DNA from 4 places in the Ochrobactrum sp. AP1BH01-1 genome. Region 3 is predicted to be linked to each of the others. Evidence: predicted binding sites of a transcription regulator. Region 3 holds the regulator's gene; each other region holds the start of a gene.
What was found. The regulator PhoB, encoded in region 3, activates phosphate uptake and scavenging genes when phosphate is short. The targets are predictions, from matches to a motif close to TGTCATNNANCTGTCAT.

Region 1 (4,635 bases), on a different contig from region 3:
TCAATCAGGCGGGCGAACGTTCGCTGGTGATCCTCGATGAGATCGGGCGCGGTACGGCGACTTTCGACGGACTGTCTATCGCGTGGGCGGCAGTCGAATATCTGCATGAGAAGAACCGCTGCCGTGCGCTGTTTGCCACGCATTTCCACGAAATGACCGCACTTTCGGAAAAGCTGGAGCGGCTTTCCAATGTCACCATGCGCGTCAAGGAATGGGACAATGATGTCGTCTTCCTGCATGAAGTGGCGAAAGGTGCTGCCGACCGGTCCTATGGCGTGCAGGTGGCGCGTCTGGCAGGACTGCCCGAAGCGGTCGTCAACCGCGCCCGCGACGTGCTGCACCAGCTCGAAGCTGGGGAAACCTCCGGCAAGGCGGACAAGCTGATCGATGATCTGCCGCTGTTCTCGGTCGTCTTGCAGCAGGAAAAGCCGAAGCAGCAGGTTCAGGCCAAAGACAGTGAACTGGCGAAGGCGGTCGCCGCCATCAGCCCGGATGAGCTGACGCCGCGCGAAGCGCTGGACCTGATCTACAAATTGAAGGAATTGGCAGGAAAGGCGTGAAAGTAAAAAGGCGAAGCTGGTGCTTCGCCTTTTCTTTTACACAAAACGGTTCGCTTCAGCGCCGTAATAGGTAATGTAGCGACTGGAAATACGCTCAATCGGCAGAATGATGAAGACATCGGTGGTGCCGAAGGCTTCGTCGATCACCGCGCCATCCCCGATCATCGCACCAAGACGCAGATATCCCTTTACCAGCGGCGGCATCGAGAAGAGTGCAACCTTGTTGTTGATGGCTTCCTTCGGCATCAGGTCCATGGCCTGATAGCGGTGAGGCAGAGCGCGCACGTCCCAGTCCGGCGTTGCCCGGCAGTTGTGATAGAGGAACGACAGGCCGAGTGCGTGAGCGGCAGGCACAGCCCCATGGAACGAGGCGCAGCCGAACATCACATCGATGGAATGGCGGCGGCAATAGGCCCAGGCGCCTTGCCACAGAAGTTCAACGGTGCGCTTGGAACGATATTCCGCCTTCACGCAGGAGCGACCCAACTCAAGCAGACGAAGATTCGGGCGCGAAAGGGCGAGGCGCTGCACGTCATATTCATCGGCGGAGTAGAAACCGAGCGCCTTTTCCGCCTGATCGCTGCGCATCAGGCGGTAGGTGCCGACAATCTGCTGGTGCTCCGGCACGGGCAGGGCAGTATCGTAAACGAGAAGATGATCGCAAATGGCGTCGAAGCGGTCGGCGTCGCGAAGTTCCACGGCTTCGATGCTTTCGCGGCGCGCACCCATTTCGTCGAAGAAGACACGAAAGCGCAATTCCTGCGCGGCTTCCACGGCCTCAAGTGAATTGGCAAGCCGAACTTCCAGCGATCCGATGCGTCCCAGAACAATGGGATCGCTACCGGACGCGAACAGCGCCTGTTGTGCTTCTAAGCCTGACATGACGGTATCATCAATGATTTGCTGGTCCATTCCAAGCAGTACTGTCATGATGATGGCTCCTGATTTGTCTATTCACGTATTCCTGAATGGCTTTCCCACTGATATTTCAGCAAGTGCCATTCCAATCCGCGTTCGGACAGATTGCGTGGACGCGACGTCCAGTTCGGCCGAAGCATTACAGATTCAGTGCTACGCGAGGATGACAGAAGCATGTCACCAATGTGTCAATTCAGGTGGCTGGACCTTATCCTCTTCAAAAAGCTTCTAATTTCACGAGATCAAATTATGCGAAAGGCCGAAACCGTTCAAGCGGCCTCATTCAGCGAGCGGCCCGCTCGCGCCGCCAGCCGAGAAACTCCTCAAGAATGATGAGCCCGGCACCGATGGTTATGAACGTGTCGGCAAGATTGAACACGGCGAATGACCATGTCGGCAGGTGGAACAGAATATAATCCACGACATAGCCATGCATGACGCGGTCGATGAGATTGCCGATGGCGCCGCCCACGACAAGCGCAAAACCGTAACGTGCAAAGATGCGGTCCGGCGCGTTGGTCCACCAGAGATAAAGCACGAACAAGATAACTGCGGCGGTGATTGCCACCAGTCCCCAGTCGTGCAGCCAGGCCAGCATGGAAAAGGCAATGCCTTCATTATGGGTGCGGAACAATGCGAGGAACGGCAGGAGGTCGATCTGCTGGCCGTAGCCCATCCGTGTCTCCACCAGATGCTTGACGCCCTGATCGATCAATATGGTGAGAATGACGACAAAAAGTGAGGACCAGACCGCATGTCGCTTCATTCAGAAGCCCTTTCATCAAGCGTGAGCGCGTCGCGACGGATTTCGTAGAGCATCACGCCGGTGGCGATGGCAAGATTGAGAGAATCGGCGCGCCCTGCTTGCGGAATGCGTGCAAGCTTGTCGCAAGCACCGGCAAGGCTGTCCGGCAGGCCCTGCTGTTCATTGCCCATCATCAGAACGACCGGTTTGCTGGCATAGGGAATGGTGCGATAGTCGACAGCACCTTTCAGGTGAGTGCCGACGACAAGGCCGGAAAAGCCTTTGCGCCAGTTGAGGAAATCGGCTTCGCTCACCTTATAGAGCGGCATGGAAAAGACCGAGCCCATGGTGGCGCGCACGGTCTCCAGCGAATAAGGATCAGTTGTGTCGCCGATCAGAATAACGCCCTTGGCACCGACCGCATCGGCGGTACGGATGACGGTGCCCAGATTGCCGGGGTCGCGTACGCGGTCGAGCGCGATATAAACGTCGTTGCCCTTCGGCTTGAGGCTTGCAAGCGGACGATACTGCTGCTCGAAGACGCCGACCACCATCTGCGGATTGTCGCGTCGCGTGATGGCCGAAATGACCTTTTCGGTCACTTCCAGCACCAGTCCACCCTTGGCGAAGGTGCGCGCTGCAACCTGCTCAACCATTTTGTTGCCCTTGCCGGATTTCGCAAAGACAAGCGTCTTGATGCGCCAGTCCTGTTCCAGCGCGTCGATGACAAGCTTCAGCCCTTCAGCCAGAAACACGCCCTGCTGGTCGCGGAATTTTTTCAGCGCCAGCGAGCGAAGGTCCTTCACAATGGGATTGGTGAGGCTGGTAACTTCCTTGACCTGACCGACTTTTGAATATTCGCCCCGTGGGCCTTTTGAGAAATCGTCGTCACGGCTCATTTTGCTACCCAGCGGCTGAACATGGATGTGGAAAGCGCGCGCCCGCCCGTCTGATCGCTAGAGCGTTCACGCAGAATAAGTTCGCCCGATTCGACCGTGCCGCCAAGGCCGGTGAAACGGTCGCGCATCAGCTCATGAATGGCGAAGAAGGATGCGCGGATCGAATAGGCAGTCAGAATGACGGCCAGCGGCTTCGGCGTCAGGATCGACCGGCATGTATCGACCATTGCGGGCAGATGCTCGAACAATTGCCAGACCTCGCCGCTCGGTCCGCGCCCATAGGCAGGCGGATCAAGCAGGATGATGTCGTAGAAGCTGCCGCGCCGTTCCTCGCGAGCCACGAATTTCATCGCGTCTTCGCAGATCCAGCGGATCGGTTTGTCGGAAAGCCCGGCCATTTCCTGATTCTCACGCGCCCACAGGATCGCTTTCTTGGATGCGTCCACATGGGTCACTTCCGCACCGGCCCGTGCCGCCATCAGCGAGGCGACACCCGTATAGCCAAAAAGATTGAGCACTTTCACGCTGCGCCCGGACCTTACGCCTTCCCGGATAAGTCCATCCATATAGGACCAGTGCGCGGCCTGTTCGGGGAACACACCGACATGGCGGAAAGAGGTGAAACGGCCATGAAAGGAAATGCCGTCGTGCTGCATCGGCCATGTTTCACCGAGCGGCAGTTTCGGAAACGCCCAGCGGCCCATGCCTTCCTCATCGGTATTGCCGGTGAAGACGGCATCCGCCTGATCCCACTCTTTCTGAGGCAGGTTCGGCAGCCAGATAGCCTGACCTTCCGGGCGGACGATTCGATAGGGGCCATATTGCTCCAGCTTCAGCCCGTTGCCACTGTCGAGCAGCGCATAATCGCGCGAAGGTTCGGTTTCGAGGATAAGCGGCAATCTCTCTGCCGGACGGGCGCCGGCATAGGGCTTGATTTCGCGAATGGGTGCGGCGGGCTTGTCATCGACCGGCTTCGGCGCAGCCTTGGCGAACTGGGGGCGAGGCTTTTTGAAGGATGCGCCCTTATCGGACTTGCCTTCAAATCTGCTTTCAAGTTTGTTTTCCGGGCGTGGCGCATCGTGTCTTGTGCGCTCGAAACCACGGTCCTGCTTTCCGCCCGACGGCTTTTTGCCTTTTCCCTTTGGCGCTTTCACCCGAAACTCCAATCATCATGATTGGGGTCTAGGTAGGATAAACAGGGCCGGTGTGGAAGGGGAAAACGACGTTCAACCGTGCACAAAGGATATTTCAGCAGTCGAAAACCCGGAAGTTTGCTTCCGGGTTCGAGAATAAAGACCGTTTCAGGAATTCACGACCGGTATATTGCGCTTTTCGGCGGCTGTGCTGCGTTCAAGCAGGCGGGCCGCCTCCTGCTTGTACATCCGCTCCTTGCGGCGATGCTTGCCCTGCGTGAACCATGTCACCAAAGAGCCTATGACGACGCCAAGGAGAAGTGCTCCGAACAGCCACAGGAACAGCGGCGCATTATAGGAAAGAGCAGGATTGCCCGGAT
Region 2 (4,635 bases), on a different contig from region 3:
TTCTTCGGATGCGTCATGATCCGTCTGTTCGCAGCGGTCGCCGGACGTCGGCTGAAATTTCTGGAAATCAGGAAAAGCAGGCCGCGCGATTTACCGATCTATTCCGTCCTGGTGCCGCTCTATCGGGAGCAGGAGGTGATAGGCCAGCTTGTAACGAGCTTGAAACGGCTGAACTGGCCTGCCAGCAAACTCGACATCAAGCTTGTCTGCGAGAAGGACGACTTTGATACGATAGCGGCTATACGTCGTGTGCGGCTGCCATCGAATTTTGAACTGGTTCTCGTGCCGTCCGGCGGGCCGAAGACGAAACCGAAGGCATTGAATTATGCATTGCAGTTTGCCCGGGGCGAGATTGTCGCAGTCTTCGATGCCGAGGACCGTCCGCATCCTGATCAATTGCTTGAAGCATGGCAGACTTTTCAGGTCGAGGGCGACAAGCTGGCCTGCGTACAAGCCCCGCTGATTATCGGGAATTTTCGCGATAATCTTCTGACGCGAATGTTTGCGTTCGAGTATGCCGCGCTTTTCCGCGGGCTGCTGCCTTGGCTTGCTTCTCGGGGACATGTTATTCCGCTCGGCGGGACTTCCAACCATTTCCGGCGGTCTTGTCTGGAAGAGGTTGGGGGCTGGGATGCCTACAACGTCACGGAAGATGCCGATCTCGGTGTGAGGCTTGCTCGTTTTGGTTATCGTATCGGTGTCATCACGCGTGGTACGATTGAAGATGCGCCCGTAAACTATGATGTCTGGCGCAAGCAGCGGACACGCTGGCTCAAGGGCTGGATGCAGACATGGCTCGTCCACGGACGCCAGCCGCACAATACCTGGCGCGAGCTTGGTTGGTTCAGGTTTTCCGTCAATCAGATTTATACCCTGGGGATAATTGGTTCGGCGCTTCTGCATCCTCTGATGCTCGCCATGTTCGCTTTCCTGCTGATAAGCATGCTGTTCGGGCCGCTGACGACACACAGTATCTGGCTATTGGGGATCGATCTGACGAACATTCTGTTAGCCTATCTGAGTTTCTACCTTCTCGGGGCGAGAACGATGGAGCCAACGGAATTGGGAGGATATGCGTACCTGTTCTCAATCCCGGTATATTGGGTGTTGATTTCAATCGCGGCCTGGCGTGCGCTATGGCAGCTGGTGCATGTGCCGCATCTGTGGGAAAAGACACCGCACCAGCCGAGCCTGTTTTACCTCTCCGCCGGCGACGAAGTGATGAATGTGGAGCCGCGTCCGATGATTGACTGATCCTCGGCGCCGATTGCCTGAATGTCCCTTCCCTCATAAGGCAGGGTCAAAAGGATGCGCCGGATTGCAGCCAGTCTGGCGCGCCTCTTGTCGTTTGAACGGATGATGGTCCAGGGAGCGTAGCCCGTATCCGTCCTTTCGAGCATGGTGTGCAATGCATCGGAATAATCATTCCAGCGCGAAATACCGGCCACATCCATCGGCGAGAACTTCCAGTTCTTGAGCGGGCTGTGGCGCCGCTCATGAAAGCGCTTGAGCTGCATTTCCTGGGCGATATCCAGCCAGAACTTGAAAAGGTGAATGCCGTCGGTCACGATCATGCGCTCGAAATCGGGCGTTTCGGTCAGGAATGTCTCAAGCTGCGTCGGCGTGCAAAAGCCCATGACGCGTTCCACGCCCGCCCGGTTGTACCAGGAGCGGTCAAATGTGACGAACTCTCCAGCCGTTGGAAAATGCGCGACGTAACGCTGGAAGTACCATTGTCCCTGTTCGGTTTCGGTTGGCTTCGGCAAGGCGACATTGCGGGCGGTTCTGGGGTTCATGAACTCGCGGATCGTAAAGATTGTCCCGCCCTTGCCGGCAGCGTCCCGGCCTTCAAAGACGCTGATGACGCGTCCGCCAGTATCCTGGAGCCAATATTGAAGTTTGACGAGCTCGATCTGAAGCCGCTCGAGCGTTTCTTCATATTCTTCCGACTTCATCTTGGACGGATAGGGATATCCGCCTGAGAGCAACGCATTGTCATCGATCCATTTCGGCAGCTTCGGATCGTTTATGTCGAACGACCGCGCCTCACCTCCAATTTTCAGCTTGATTGGCTTGTCGCCTGGTTTTGCCTCGTCTTTTTTGTCTTTCTTTTTGTTAGCTGTCTTCGAACTGTCACCCACGGCAATTCCCTTTCGTTTATATCAAGGCATGATATGGGCTGTTTGGAAGCTACGTAAAGGACGTCCGAGCATTTCCGGATAAAACATGATTCCGAAAGTGGGAACCGGTTTTTCGGGTGAAATCATGCTTAAACAAAAGTTTAGGGCTGGATGACGATTGAGCTTACAACATCCCGCTCTAAAGTCTGAGCCATAACCGCAGAAGGAAGCAGCATGAGCGAGGCAGGCAATCACACCGGTCCAGAACCTGAAGCGGAGAAGTCTATTTTCGAACCGCTTCTTCGGGTCAAGGGTGTTGTGATCGCCAGCATGGTGCTTGCCGTCTGCGTGCTGGCCCTTGATCTCCCCTTCTGGTTTCGTGCAGGCCTGCTGGCCGTCGTTGTTCTCGGCGCTGTGTGGCTCGCAAGCGAAGTCGCAAGCACCGAACCAGACGAAGTGCCGGTAAAGAATATAACGCCTAACGAAATGGCGGGAGTGTCCGGCGAGCGTCTGGCCGATCTCTTGACCGACCCGATGGTGGTCTTCGATCACGGTGGCACGGTGTTGTTCACCAATTCAGCGGCGATCGAAGCGTTCCAGTCGCTGGAAACCGGCACAGCGCTTTATCTGCGGTTTCGTGCGCCGGAAATGCACGCCTTGATTCAAGGGGTGATCGCAGATGGCGAAGCACGAAGCATAGAATATTTCGAGCGCGTTCCGATAGATCGCTGGTTCAAGGCCATGGTCAAGGCGTTGCCGGGCAAGGACGGCAGGCCCGAACTTTTTGTGCTGTTGTTTCGCGACCAGAGCGAAACGCGACGCATCGATCGCATGCGTTCGGATTTCATCGCAAATGCAAGCCACGAGCTGCGCACACCGCTCGCTTCGCTCCGCGGGTTTATCGAAACTCTGCAAGGGCCAGCGCGAAACGACGCGGCGGCACGCGATCGCTTCCTGGATATCATGCAGAAACAGGCTGAACGCATGTCGCGCCTGATTGATGATCTTTTGTCCCTGTCGCGCCTTGAAATGCGGGCCCATCTGACGGTCAATGAATGCGTCGACGTAACTTCCATTCTCAATCACGTCGCCGATACGCTGGCGCCGCTGGCAGCCGGTCTCGACATTCATATCGAGCGCGTGTTGCCGGATCACCCTGTCATGGTCACCGGGGCGCGTGACGAGCTTATTCAGGTGTTCCAGAACCTCGTGGAGAATGCCTGCAAATACGGACAGGGTGGCAAGCGCGTCATCGTCAAGCTGGATGAAGACGACAGCGGCAGTTCCCCGGAGGTCGTCGCGTCGGTTCAGGATTTTGGCCCGGGCATAGCCGCCGAGCATTTGCCGCGCCTGACCGAGCGCTTCTATCGGATCAATGTGGAGACGAGCCGGGCCCAAAAGGGCACAGGGCTTGGCCTTGCCATTGTAAAACACATCCTTGCCCGCCATCGCGGACGTCTGGTCGTTCGCTCGCAGTTGGGCGAAGGATCGACCTTTATGGTTCGGCTCCCGAAACGTGCGGCTTAGATCGTCCTAACCGAATTTGCGCAGCAGCCGCCATTTCAGCGGGCGCAGCTTTTTATAGAAGGAAGTTGCTCTGATTCTCTCCAGATAATGTGCGAGGATGAGTGACATACGTCCATGGACAGTGACCGGGCGAACATAGTCCCGCAGGGATGTCGTTCGGTCGCGCACGCCGAACTTCCACGGCTCATCGCCAAAGCCGAGATCGAAAACGGTGTAGCCATCCGCTTTGAGCGCAGACAACAGGCGCAACATCAGCACTTTTCCCGGTGAAAATCTGCTCCAGGTGCCGTCCTCGAACGTTATGATCATTGCGCAATAAAGGTCATTTCGGATGACGCTCCACATAGTGGCCAATACGGTTTCACCCACAGTGAGTGCTGAAAGGTGTAGGGCGTCGTGCCGGGCCAGATGCTCCGTCGCTTCTTCAAAAAAGCGTCGTTTCTCAGGATGGGCATCGAAACCGGGCACCATGGTTTCTTCAAATCGCCGTTGTTTCTGGCGCAGCATGGCATCCAGGACAGTCCGACGCTCAGCTTCGGTTTGAGCTATAAGAAAACGGCTTCCTTCCATCTGCTGCAACGCTCGATCACGCTTTTTGATATTGCCAATACCTTGTATGGATTTCTCTATCTCGTCGATCGGACGTGTCAGTGAAATCGCGTGTGTGGACGCATCGGAAAAGCGGTCAGTTACCGACCATAAGGGATTGATAAGGCCCTCGACATTTTCCGGCATTTTGTAAAGCGCAACGATATCGTGAGAGGGAACTGCTGCAACCACAGCTGCAAGGATACGCATTGCGGCGTCGTGCGAAAGCTCTGCCGCGGCTGGAAAAACGATGGGGGCGTTATAATCGCTTACGCCCTCATCAATAAATGAAAGGACCCGGGAACCGCAGATACGTGTGATAGAGAGCGGCAGAAAAAGAAGCGGCGTGCCATCGGACTGGCGGACTTCCGTCAAGCACAGTTGCACACCGGATTTTTGT
Region 3 (4,635 bases):
GATCTGGAGGAAATCGTCGTGACGAGCTTGCAGAAGGCGAGCCTGTTCGAGGAAGTGAAGGATCGTCTGCACGATGCCGGTACAGGCCTTTCCGGCGGCCAGCAGCAGCGCCTTTGCATTGCGCGCGCGATTGCGGTCAGCCCGGAAGTCATCCTCATGGACGAACCGTGCTCGGCGCTCGACCCGATCGCAACCGCAAAGGTGGAAGAGCTGATCGACGAATTGCGGCAGAACTATACCATCGTGATCGTCACGCATTCCATGCAGCAGGCGGCGCGCGTTTCGCAACGTACGGCCATGTTCCATCTCGGCAATCTGGTGGAAGTGGGCGACACGGAAACCATGTTCACCGCGCCGACCGAAAAGCGCACGCAGGATTACATCACCGGACGCTTCGGCTGATCCGGAACTGCGCTCAACAGACAGTGCGGCTTCCCCGCAATTTATATTACGAGGTCTTACTATGCCGTCTCAGCATACCGTTCGCTCCTATGATGAGGAATTGAAGTTTCTCACCCACAAGATCGCCGAAATGGGCGGACATGCAGAACGCATGGTCGAGCAGTCGGTCACCGCTATCGTCAATGCGGACAATGCGCTCGCACAGCGCGTCATCTCCGACGATCTCATTCTGGATGCCAGCGAACGCGAGATCGACGACAAGGCCGTGATGATCATCGCCAAGCGCCAGCCCATGGCCGTGGACCTGCGCGAGATCATCGGCTCGATCCGTATTTCAGCCGATCTGGAGCGCGTCGGCGATCTCGGCAAGAACATTGCCAAGCGTGTTGCTGCCGTTTCGGAATCGCGCCAGCCGGTAAAGCTCTATCGCGGTCTGGAAACGCTGGCCGAACTGGCACTGACCCAGCTGAAAGACGTTCTCGACGCTTATGCATCGCGTTCGGTGCAGCAGATCAACGTCGTTCGCGACCGCGATGACGAGATTGATGCCATGTATACGTCGCTGTTCCGAGAACTGCTTACCTACATGATGGAAGATCCGCGCAATATCTCCGCCTGCACGCATCTTCTGTTCTGCGCCAAGAATATCGAGCGCATAGGCGACCATGCGACCAATATCGCGGAAACCGTTTATTACATCGTGACCGGCCTGCAAATGCCGGCTGAGCGACCCAAGGAAGACCTGAGCCACGGTATTGTCGTGGATGAGGCGCGTAAACCCTGAACTGCATCCGACCGGACCTCGGAGTCCTGCGGTTGAGAATGTGTGAATAGCGCGGCGGCACGCGGTCGATTGGGGGGATTGTATCCACCGCCCGCCGAATTTGGATAGGGAAATACTGGATGTCACAGGCACCCAAAATCGCTGTGGTAGAAGACGAAGAGGCGCTGAGCGTTCTGCTTCGCTACAATCTTGAAGCAGAGGGCTACCAGGTCGATACAATGCTGCGCGGCGACGAGGCCGAAATCGCATTGCGCGAGAATGTGCCGGATCTGCTCATCCTCGACTGGATGCTGCCGGGTGTTTCGGGCATCGAGCTTTGCCGCCGCTTGCGCCAATGGCCGGAAACCGAACGCCTGCCGATCATCATGCTGACGGCGCGGGGCGAGGAAAGCGAACGTGTTCGCGGCTTGAGCGTCGGCGCTGATGATTATGTCGTAAAGCCATTTTCAACGCCGGAACTTCTGGCGCGCGTCAAGGCGATGCTGCGCCGGTCCAATCCGAGTATCCTCTCCCATGTGCTGAAAGTGGGCGATCTTGTTCTCGACCGTCAGCAGCATCGTGTTTACCGCAAGGAAAAGGAGGTCCGTCTCGGACCGACGGAATTCCGGCTGCTCGAATATTTCATGATGTCGCCTGGCCGTGTCTTCTCGCGCAGCCAGCTTCTGGATGGCGTTTGGGGGCCCGACATCTATGTGGATGATCGCACGGTGGACGTCCATGTCGGACGGCTGCGCAAGGCGATCAATGTCGGTCGTGCGCTCGATCCGATCCGCACCGTTCGCGGCGCCGGTTATTCTTTCGGTTGATCGACACAGTCATTCAAACTCTCAAATACAGCTCTTGATCGGCCCGCCACGTCCCTCGTGGCGGGTCGTCTTGCTGGTGATCACTCACGCGGTTCGCTGACCCGATTCGCATTGGCATGGCCGAAAACCGGCGCCAGTCACCCGATTTCACACGTTGTTACAAATGTGTCTCCAAAGTTGAAAGGGATAGGCGGAACCCACGGGAAACAGAATTTCCGCAGATCATTTCAAGCACTGGGAATGTGGATTGAAAAACTGTCCAAGAAGAAGCGAATTAAGGCAGCGATAAGGCGTGTATTGAAAGAATTTGAATCCCATGAAATCAATATCTTACCTGAATTCGCAATTCCCGTTAAGAAATTATTAATATATTTTAAGGGGTTGTAGGCATATTCGCATTATCGATTCGAAATTGTTTGCGGGCTGTCCAACCGCTTCCATCATCGTTGGGATTTGACCCTTCGCCTTTTTTTGGCCTAAAAATTCCAAAACCTTGAATTCGATTGAGCGACAGTAGGGCGTGTGATTTTTGATCTTCGTCCTCTTTGACTTGCACCGCAGTCAGACATTCGCATGCATCGTTTCAGATGTATTCGCCTGAGTGGATGACTGGATCAGTTAAGGGTCCTAACATGAGATTGAGCCATTGACGCGCGCCGCGAAGTGGAAATTGCCCGTTCTTATCGGGCTGCTGGTCGCGCTTTTCGCGGTCACCGGCTGTACGACGACCGGAAACACGGGAAAAGCCAATTCGGAAAAGATGGCGGCAAGCCATGTCAAGTCCGTCAATGGCGTGAAGACCTATACCTACACGGCACGTGACAAGGAATGCCTTGAACGCGCAATGTTCTTCGAGTCCAACCGTTCGAGTTCCGATGGGCTTCTCGCTGTCGGCACCGTCGTCATGAACCGTCTCGCATCGGGCCGGTATCCTGATACGATTTGCGGCGTCGTCGGCCAGAAGAACCAGTTCGCGCCCGGTGTTCTCACCCGCAAGATGGATTCCAAAGCGCTGCCCGATGTTCAGGCCACTGCCGACGCAGTGTTGAAGGGCCAGCGTCATCCAAAGCTCAAGAACGCCATGTTCTTCCACACGGCGGGCCTGAGGTTCCCATACAACAACATGCACTATGTGCTCGTTGCTGGCGGCAATTCCTTCTACGAAAAGCGCAATCGCGACGGCTCGCTGCAAAATCCGGTCCCGCAGGAACCATACAACCTTGCTCTCGCCTATTCACCGCAATCGCCTTCCGTTCCGCAGGATGCATCCTACGACGTGACCCTGCCGCAGACTGGTCCGGTTCCGGGAACAGAGCCAACCGTTCAGGTGGCGCTCGCAGAAGCTGCAAAGGCTCAGGACGCAGAACAGAATACCGGTGCCGGTCCACAGGCTCGTGGTGACCGTCTGGCCCGTCATCGCGGTATTGCGGCGGCTCGAGAGGAGCAGCAGCCCGTGCAGGTGGCCTCCTACCAGTCGCAGTTCGATACTTCTGCTCCGCAATCGGCTTCGCTCGGTTATGCCCTCGCAAGCCAGAAGCAGGCCGACGCGATCGGCGCGCTTCTCCTGTCTCAGGACCGGCCGGAAGCGCCGCTATAATCAGCGCTTTTACAATCGACAATCTGCAACGCCGGTCTCGTTCAACCAGACCGGCGTTTTGCTTTCAGGGCAGCAGTCGTTTTCAGCGAAGGTGTCAGGGCCGGTAGACTGGACGGTAGATGACCATCGGAGCATCATAGAAATCGGCCTGGTTCTGCCACGCTCGCCTGTCGGCCCTGCGATCGAGGTCGAGCCGCATGAGGCAGTTGGCGAAAGCGTCGGTCCTGGGTTTGAAACCATAGCTTTGGCAAGTCTGCTCGTCTGCTGCGCGACGCTGTTCGGGCGTCATCGTCACGCAGCCGGCCAGAACACCGGTAACGCCCAGTAAGATAAGCACTTTCTTATTCATTGCTTTCTGCTTTCTCTGCAACTGACCGCAAGAATACTATAGCGTAAAAGGCAGGAAAAAAGGTGGTGAAATTATGCCGTCTGATAAACTGCCGGTGATTCCATATCCAAAGAGGTCTTCCACCCATGGCTCATGAACAGCTGAATCCAGTCATCGATCCGGTGAAACTCGAACGTCTTGCGGAAGTCGCCGTTCGTGTCGGTCTGCAATTGCGCGAGGGGCAGGATCTCGTCATTACGGCACCCGTCGTCGCGTTGCCGCTGGTCCGGCTCATCGCCAAACATGCCTACAAGGCCGGAGCCGGGTTGGTAACGCCATTCTTCGCGGATGACGAAATGACGCTCGCCCGTTACGAGAACGCAGCCGATGCGAGCTTCGACCGCGCCGCAAACTGGCTCTATGAAGGCATGGCAAAGGCCTATTCGGACGGCGCTGCCCGTCTGGCTATCGCAGCCGATAATCCGATGCTTCTCTCCAGCCAGGACCCCGCCAAGGTTTCCCGCGCCAACCGAGCCAATTCGAAGGCTTATCAGCCGGCACTGGAAAAGATCGCGGGTTTCGACATCAACTGGAACATCGTCTCCTATCCCAACCCGGCATGGGCGAAGCTCATGTTTCCGAACGAACCGGAGGATGTTGCGACCCGCAAGCTGGCCGATGCGATTTTTGCGGCTTCGCGCGTGGACGTCGACGATCC
Region 4 (4,635 bases), on a different contig from region 3:
GTATCTATGGTAGAAACATCGGCCACGCCGTCCACATTCTGTGGCCGAAAATGGCGCTGGAAGGCATTGATCACAGTCTCCGTGTCCTCATCGAAGACACCTGTGATGGCAATTCCGTAGCCGTAAAGTGCCAGCATGGACTGCAACGCTTCGACCGGCTGGCCGTTTTCGCCACGTGCCAGAAACCGCCCGCCGCGGATCGGCGTCGGCTCGATATAATGGCCGATACCTGCCTCATGGAGCCGCTTCCACGGAAAGTTGTGGCCGGGATCGGTCTTGCGCGCCGGGGCGATGTCCGAATGAGCCAGGACGTTCTCCGGCTTGATCGCATGGCGCTCACATATGTCGCGGCAGAGGCGGATGACGGCCTCGATCTGCGCGTCCTTGAAGGGCGGATAGTCTTCCAGATTGCCTGGATTGACGATCTCAATGCCGATGGAAGCCGAGTTGATATCCGTTTCGCCCTTCCAGAAGCTCTTGCCCGCATGCCAGGCGCGCGCTTTTTCGCTGACCATCTGCACGATCTGTCCGTCTTCATGGACGAGATAATGTGCGGAAACTTCCATGTCCGGCGACTTCAGGACTTGCACCGCCTCTTCGGCGGTCGCCAGACCCGTATAATGGAGAATGAGAAAGGCAGGCACCTTGCCGTCGCGGCGCGGACCGAAATTGGGAGACGGGTCAAGCGTTGCCCCGGCGAAATCAGGCCGGACAAGCGCCAGCTCCTCCAACAATCCGCTCTCTGTTTCGCACGCGCTGCTCATGCAGCCTCCAGATTCTTCTCAATACTTGCCCAGGCGGCGTTTATCGCCGCAAGCCGCCTGTTGGCAATGGTTATGAATTCGAGCGGCAAGCCCTCCGCCACCAGCCGGTCAGGATGATGCTCCTTGACCAGCGAGCGATAGCGCTTGCGGGCCAAATCGAAGGAAACGCCGCGCTCCAGTCCCAGAATGGCGTAGGGATCGTCAGCCCCGCGCTGGACATGCCGGACCGCAATGCGGTCGAAGGCCACCTCATCGTAGCCGAAAATATCCGCAACGCTTGCAAGAAAGGCCATTTCCTTTTCGTGCACATAGCCATCGGCGGTGGCGATATGGAAAAGCCCATCGAGGATGTCTTCCAGCAGATGACAGTCGGTCTGTCCCTCGCTGCACAATCCGGCAAGCTGACGCGCATAGGTCTCATAACCCGCGACATCCTGCTTGGCGAGATCGTAGAGCCGCGCGACATGCGCCGTTTCTTCCTTCGGCACGGCAAATATGTCCTGAAAGGCGCGGATTTCATCCTGGGTGACAACCCCGTCGGCCTTGGCCATCTTGGCGGAGAGCGCGATCATCGCGATGGAGAAAGCCACCCGGCGGCGCGTGTCGGCATCGCCTTCAAAAACGGTGCGCACGGCTTCGATAACGCCAGTAATGGCATTCGACGCCACCGATGTGACGAATTCACCAATGCGGACCCAAATCGACATGAGACTTTTCTATAGAATTCCGGACGGGCTGAAAACCGCCCACGCGGGCGAAAGTCGAAAAAACAAATATTTAGAAAGAATATCGAGCCGAAGGCTTACATTATTGCTGGGGTTGGCGGTCGTTGAAAGAGCGCTGCGCGACAGCAGCCGCAGCCTCTCCTGCCGCTTGTGCCTGCTCATCCGTCTGACCTACGGACTGGGCGGCAGCGACCGCATTTGCGCGCGCCCGTTCAATGGCGGCGGCTTTTTCTTCCGGGGTTACGACGCCTGAACTCTCGCGAAGCGATTTGACCAGATCAGGACCTTTTTCAGTGCCCGTGCTTTCTGCCGGTTTGGCAGGTTGCGATATGGCGGCAGCGCCCTTTTCGCCACCATTGGTCGTGGCAGCGGTCTCGTCATCGCCCTTCCCGCAGGCAGCAAGCGCAACGAGAACGATCGCAGAGATAAAAAACAGAAAGTTACGGTTCATGACGAAAGCCATAACCGAACGCAGCCTGCGTTGAAACACGGAAAACACAGAATGCCCGTGTTTTCCCGCTGTGCTTGCTTTAACGTCCATATCAAACCCAAAACTGCCGGCCAAAGCCGTCATGCACGGATGGCGACCCGAAACCGGATCGCCATCCGCTCGCAAAAGCACTCATCACCAACTTAGTTGGACGGTGCCGTCCCCGTGCCCGGCGTCGATGGGGCCGGTGTGGACGGTGCTGGTGTAGTCGGCGCTGGCGTCGTGTCATTGTTTGAAGGCGCTGCCGGCGTGGATGGTGCCGGTGCGGTATTCGTGTCGTCCTTCTTGTCGTTGCAAGCAGCAAGACCGAGAAGTGATACGGCGGCGACGGAAGCAATCAGAAACTTCTTCACGTAGGCTCTCCTTCCTAAGTTAGGCTCTTGGCCTGGTTTCAGGCATCAAATGGCAAGATTGCCAAACGCCTCTCTGTTTCTCCGTGCGTGGCCGATTTGCCGGCCAGTCAACTTTGCGGTCGTTCATCGACACAGAGGTCCTGTCGACTTGAAACTCTCACACGAAAAAACGACAACAGCGCGAAAAAGTTCTCTCAAATAGTCTTACTGAACGTAATAAAGCGACAGTATTACAGAGCTGTAGCCGCTTTTTCCTCGTTATAAGCCCGCAATTTTTTCGTCACGTCCCTGTCATTGGACGGTGTTTAACTTCGCAAAATCGAAGTCGGGTTTCGTGTTTAGGGGAACTTTTGATGACTGACAGTGCAGCAGGCGGCACAATTCTCAAACGTGCTGTGACACAAAACAACGCACTCTCGCGGGCCGGCTTTTCCGAAAGGTTGTTCGCCTGGCTGTTCAAGGGACTGGTCTATCCGCAGATATGGGAGGACCCGGAAGTCGATATGGCGGCGCTCGCCATCAAGCCGGGTCACCGCATCGTCACGATCGCATCGGGCGGCTGTAACGCGCTTTCCTATCTGACCGCCGATCCGGCCCGCATCGAAGCCGTCGACCTCAACGAAGCCCATGTCGCCTTCAACCGGCTGAAGCTGGCGGCACTGAAGCATCTGCCCGATTATCAGGCCTTCTACCGCTTCTATGGCAAGGCCCACGACAAGACCAACCTCGCCGCCTACAAGCGCTTCATCCGCCCGCACCTCGACAGCGAGAGCCGCGCCTATTGGGAAAAGCGCAAGTGGAACGGCCGCCAGCGCATTTCCATTTTCTGGCGCGATCTCTATCGCCACGGCCTGCTCGGCGTCTTCATCGGCATGGGGCATCGCGTGGCGCGGCTCTATGGTATCGATCCGCGCGACATCTTGAAGGCGCGCACGATGGAAGAACAGCGCAGCTTCTTCGACACGGCTCTGGCGCCGCTTTTTGAAAAACGCATGGTGCGCTGGGCAACAGCCCGCAAATCGTCCCTGTTCGGGCTTGGCATACCGCCGCAGCAATATGACGCCCTCGCCACCGCTGGGAATGGCGACATGGCGCTTGTCCTGCGAAGCCGCCTGGAAAAACTTGCCTGCGGCTTTCCGCTGACCGAAAACTATTTCGCCTGGCAGGCTTTCGGACGTGGCTATAGCGGCGACGAGGAAACGGGGCCGCTGCCGCCCTATCTGTCCCGCGCCAATTTCGAAACGGTGCGCGCCCGCGCTGACCGAATGACGGTCCAGAACGCCAATTATACCGACTTTCTGGCAGCAAAGCCTGCGGCTTCCGTCGATCGCTATATCCTTCTCGACGCGCAGGACTGGATGAATGACAGCCAGCTCAACGGGGTCTGGAGCGAGATCACCCGCACCGCCGCGCCCGGGGCGCGGGTGATTTTCCGCACCGCCGCCGAACCGAGTCTGCTTCCCGGACGTGTCGCGCCGGAAATTCTCGACCGATGGGATTATCGCGCCGAGGAATCACGCGCCCTTCATGATCGCGACCGGTCCTCGATCTATGGCGGTTTCCATCTTTATGTCTTGAAGGATGCCTGACATGTTGCGCAGCCCATGGAGCGTTCAGGGTATCGACCACGCGGGCCTCATGGACCGGGTGTACCGCCGCCAGCGGCACTTCTACGATGCAACCCGCAAATACTATCTTCTGGGTCGCGACCCCATGATTGCAGGGCTGAACGTTCCCCGGAACGGCACAGTTCTGGAGATCGGCTGCGGCACAGGCCGCAATCTGGTGAAAACCGCCGAACACTATCCCGACGCCCAGCTCTTCGGCATCGATATTTCCGCGGAAATGCTGGATACGGCCCGCCGGGCGGCTGAACGCGCAGGTATTGAAGACCGTGTCCGCCTTGACCGTGCCGATGCAGCGCAATTCGATCCGGAGCGACTGTTCGGGCAGAAGGGCTTCGACCGGATTTTCATTTCCTATGCAGTGTCGATGATCCCGCAATGGCAGTCGGTCATTCGGGAAAGCATCCGGCACCTCAGTCCGGGCGGCGAATTGCATATCGTCGATTTCGGCGATCAGGCCCGCCTGCCCCGCTGGTTTGGAAAAGCGCTTTTCCAATGGCTGGAATGGTTTCATGTCACACCGCGCAGCGACCTGTTTGCAGTTTGCGAACAGCTCGCGCAGGAAAACAGTGCCGCCGTTGAAAAGCGCATTCTGTATCGCGGTTTTGCCTGGATAGCGGTTATTCGTTCAGCCGCGCCGTTCACCCCCACAGATTAGCAGCAAACTTGCCCGTCAGA

Region 1: olsB (l-ornithine N(alpha)-acyltransferase) is a predicted target of PhoB. The motif match lies at 1,654-1,670, and genes of this name have one in related genera.
Region 2: ppk2 (polyphosphate kinase 2) is a predicted target of PhoB. The motif match lies at 2,281-2,297, and genes of this name have one in related genera.
Region 4: J9800_RS08800 (BtaA family protein) is a predicted target of PhoB. The motif match lies at 2,611-2,627, and genes of this name have one in related genera.

The regions. Positions count from the first base shown of each region.
Region 1 covers NZ_JAGPOU010000003.1:110,891-115,525, forward strand. Annotated here, with positions in the region: gene mutS (DNA mismatch repair protein MutS) at 1-560, shown strand, start outside; gene olsB (l-ornithine N(alpha)-acyltransferase) at 597-1,490, opposite strand; gene lspA (signal peptidase II) at 1,762-2,244, opposite strand; gene J9800_RS11160 (TrmH family RNA methyltransferase) at 2,241-3,122, opposite strand; gene J9800_RS11165 (RsmD family RNA methyltransferase) at 3,119-4,276, opposite strand; gene J9800_RS11170 (lipopolysaccharide assembly protein LapA domain-containing protein) at 4,424-4,635, opposite strand, start outside.
Region 2 covers NZ_JAGPOU010000003.1:275,348-279,982, forward strand. Annotated here, with positions in the region: gene J9800_RS11925 (glycosyltransferase) at 1-1,254, shown strand, start outside; gene ppk2 (polyphosphate kinase 2) at 1,197-2,141, opposite strand; gene J9800_RS11935 (ATP-binding protein) at 2,355-3,647, shown strand; gene J9800_RS11940 (GNAT family N-acetyltransferase) at 3,654-4,635, opposite strand, start outside.
Region 3 covers NZ_JAGPOU010000005.1:283,590-288,224, forward strand. Annotated here, with positions in the region: gene pstB (phosphate ABC transporter ATP-binding protein PstB) at 1-402, shown strand, start outside; gene phoU (phosphate signaling complex protein PhoU) at 464-1,186, shown strand; gene phoB (phosphate regulon transcriptional regulator PhoB) at 1,306-1,992, shown strand; gene J9800_RS19200 (cell wall hydrolase) at 2,639-3,589, shown strand; gene J9800_RS19205 (hypothetical protein) at 3,684-3,938, opposite strand; gene J9800_RS19210 (aminopeptidase) at 4,064-4,635, shown strand, end outside.
Region 4 covers NZ_JAGPOU010000002.1:708,719-713,353, forward strand. Annotated here, with positions in the region: gene J9800_RS08780 (N-acetylmuramoyl-L-alanine amidase) at 1-764, opposite strand, end outside; gene J9800_RS08785 (J domain-containing protein) at 761-1,471, opposite strand; partial or broken gene J9800_RS08790 (hypothetical protein) at 1,572-1,990, opposite strand; gene J9800_RS08795 (hypothetical protein) at 2,123-2,332, opposite strand; gene J9800_RS08800 (BtaA family protein) at 2,686-3,921, shown strand; gene J9800_RS08805 (class I SAM-dependent methyltransferase) at 3,923-4,615, shown strand.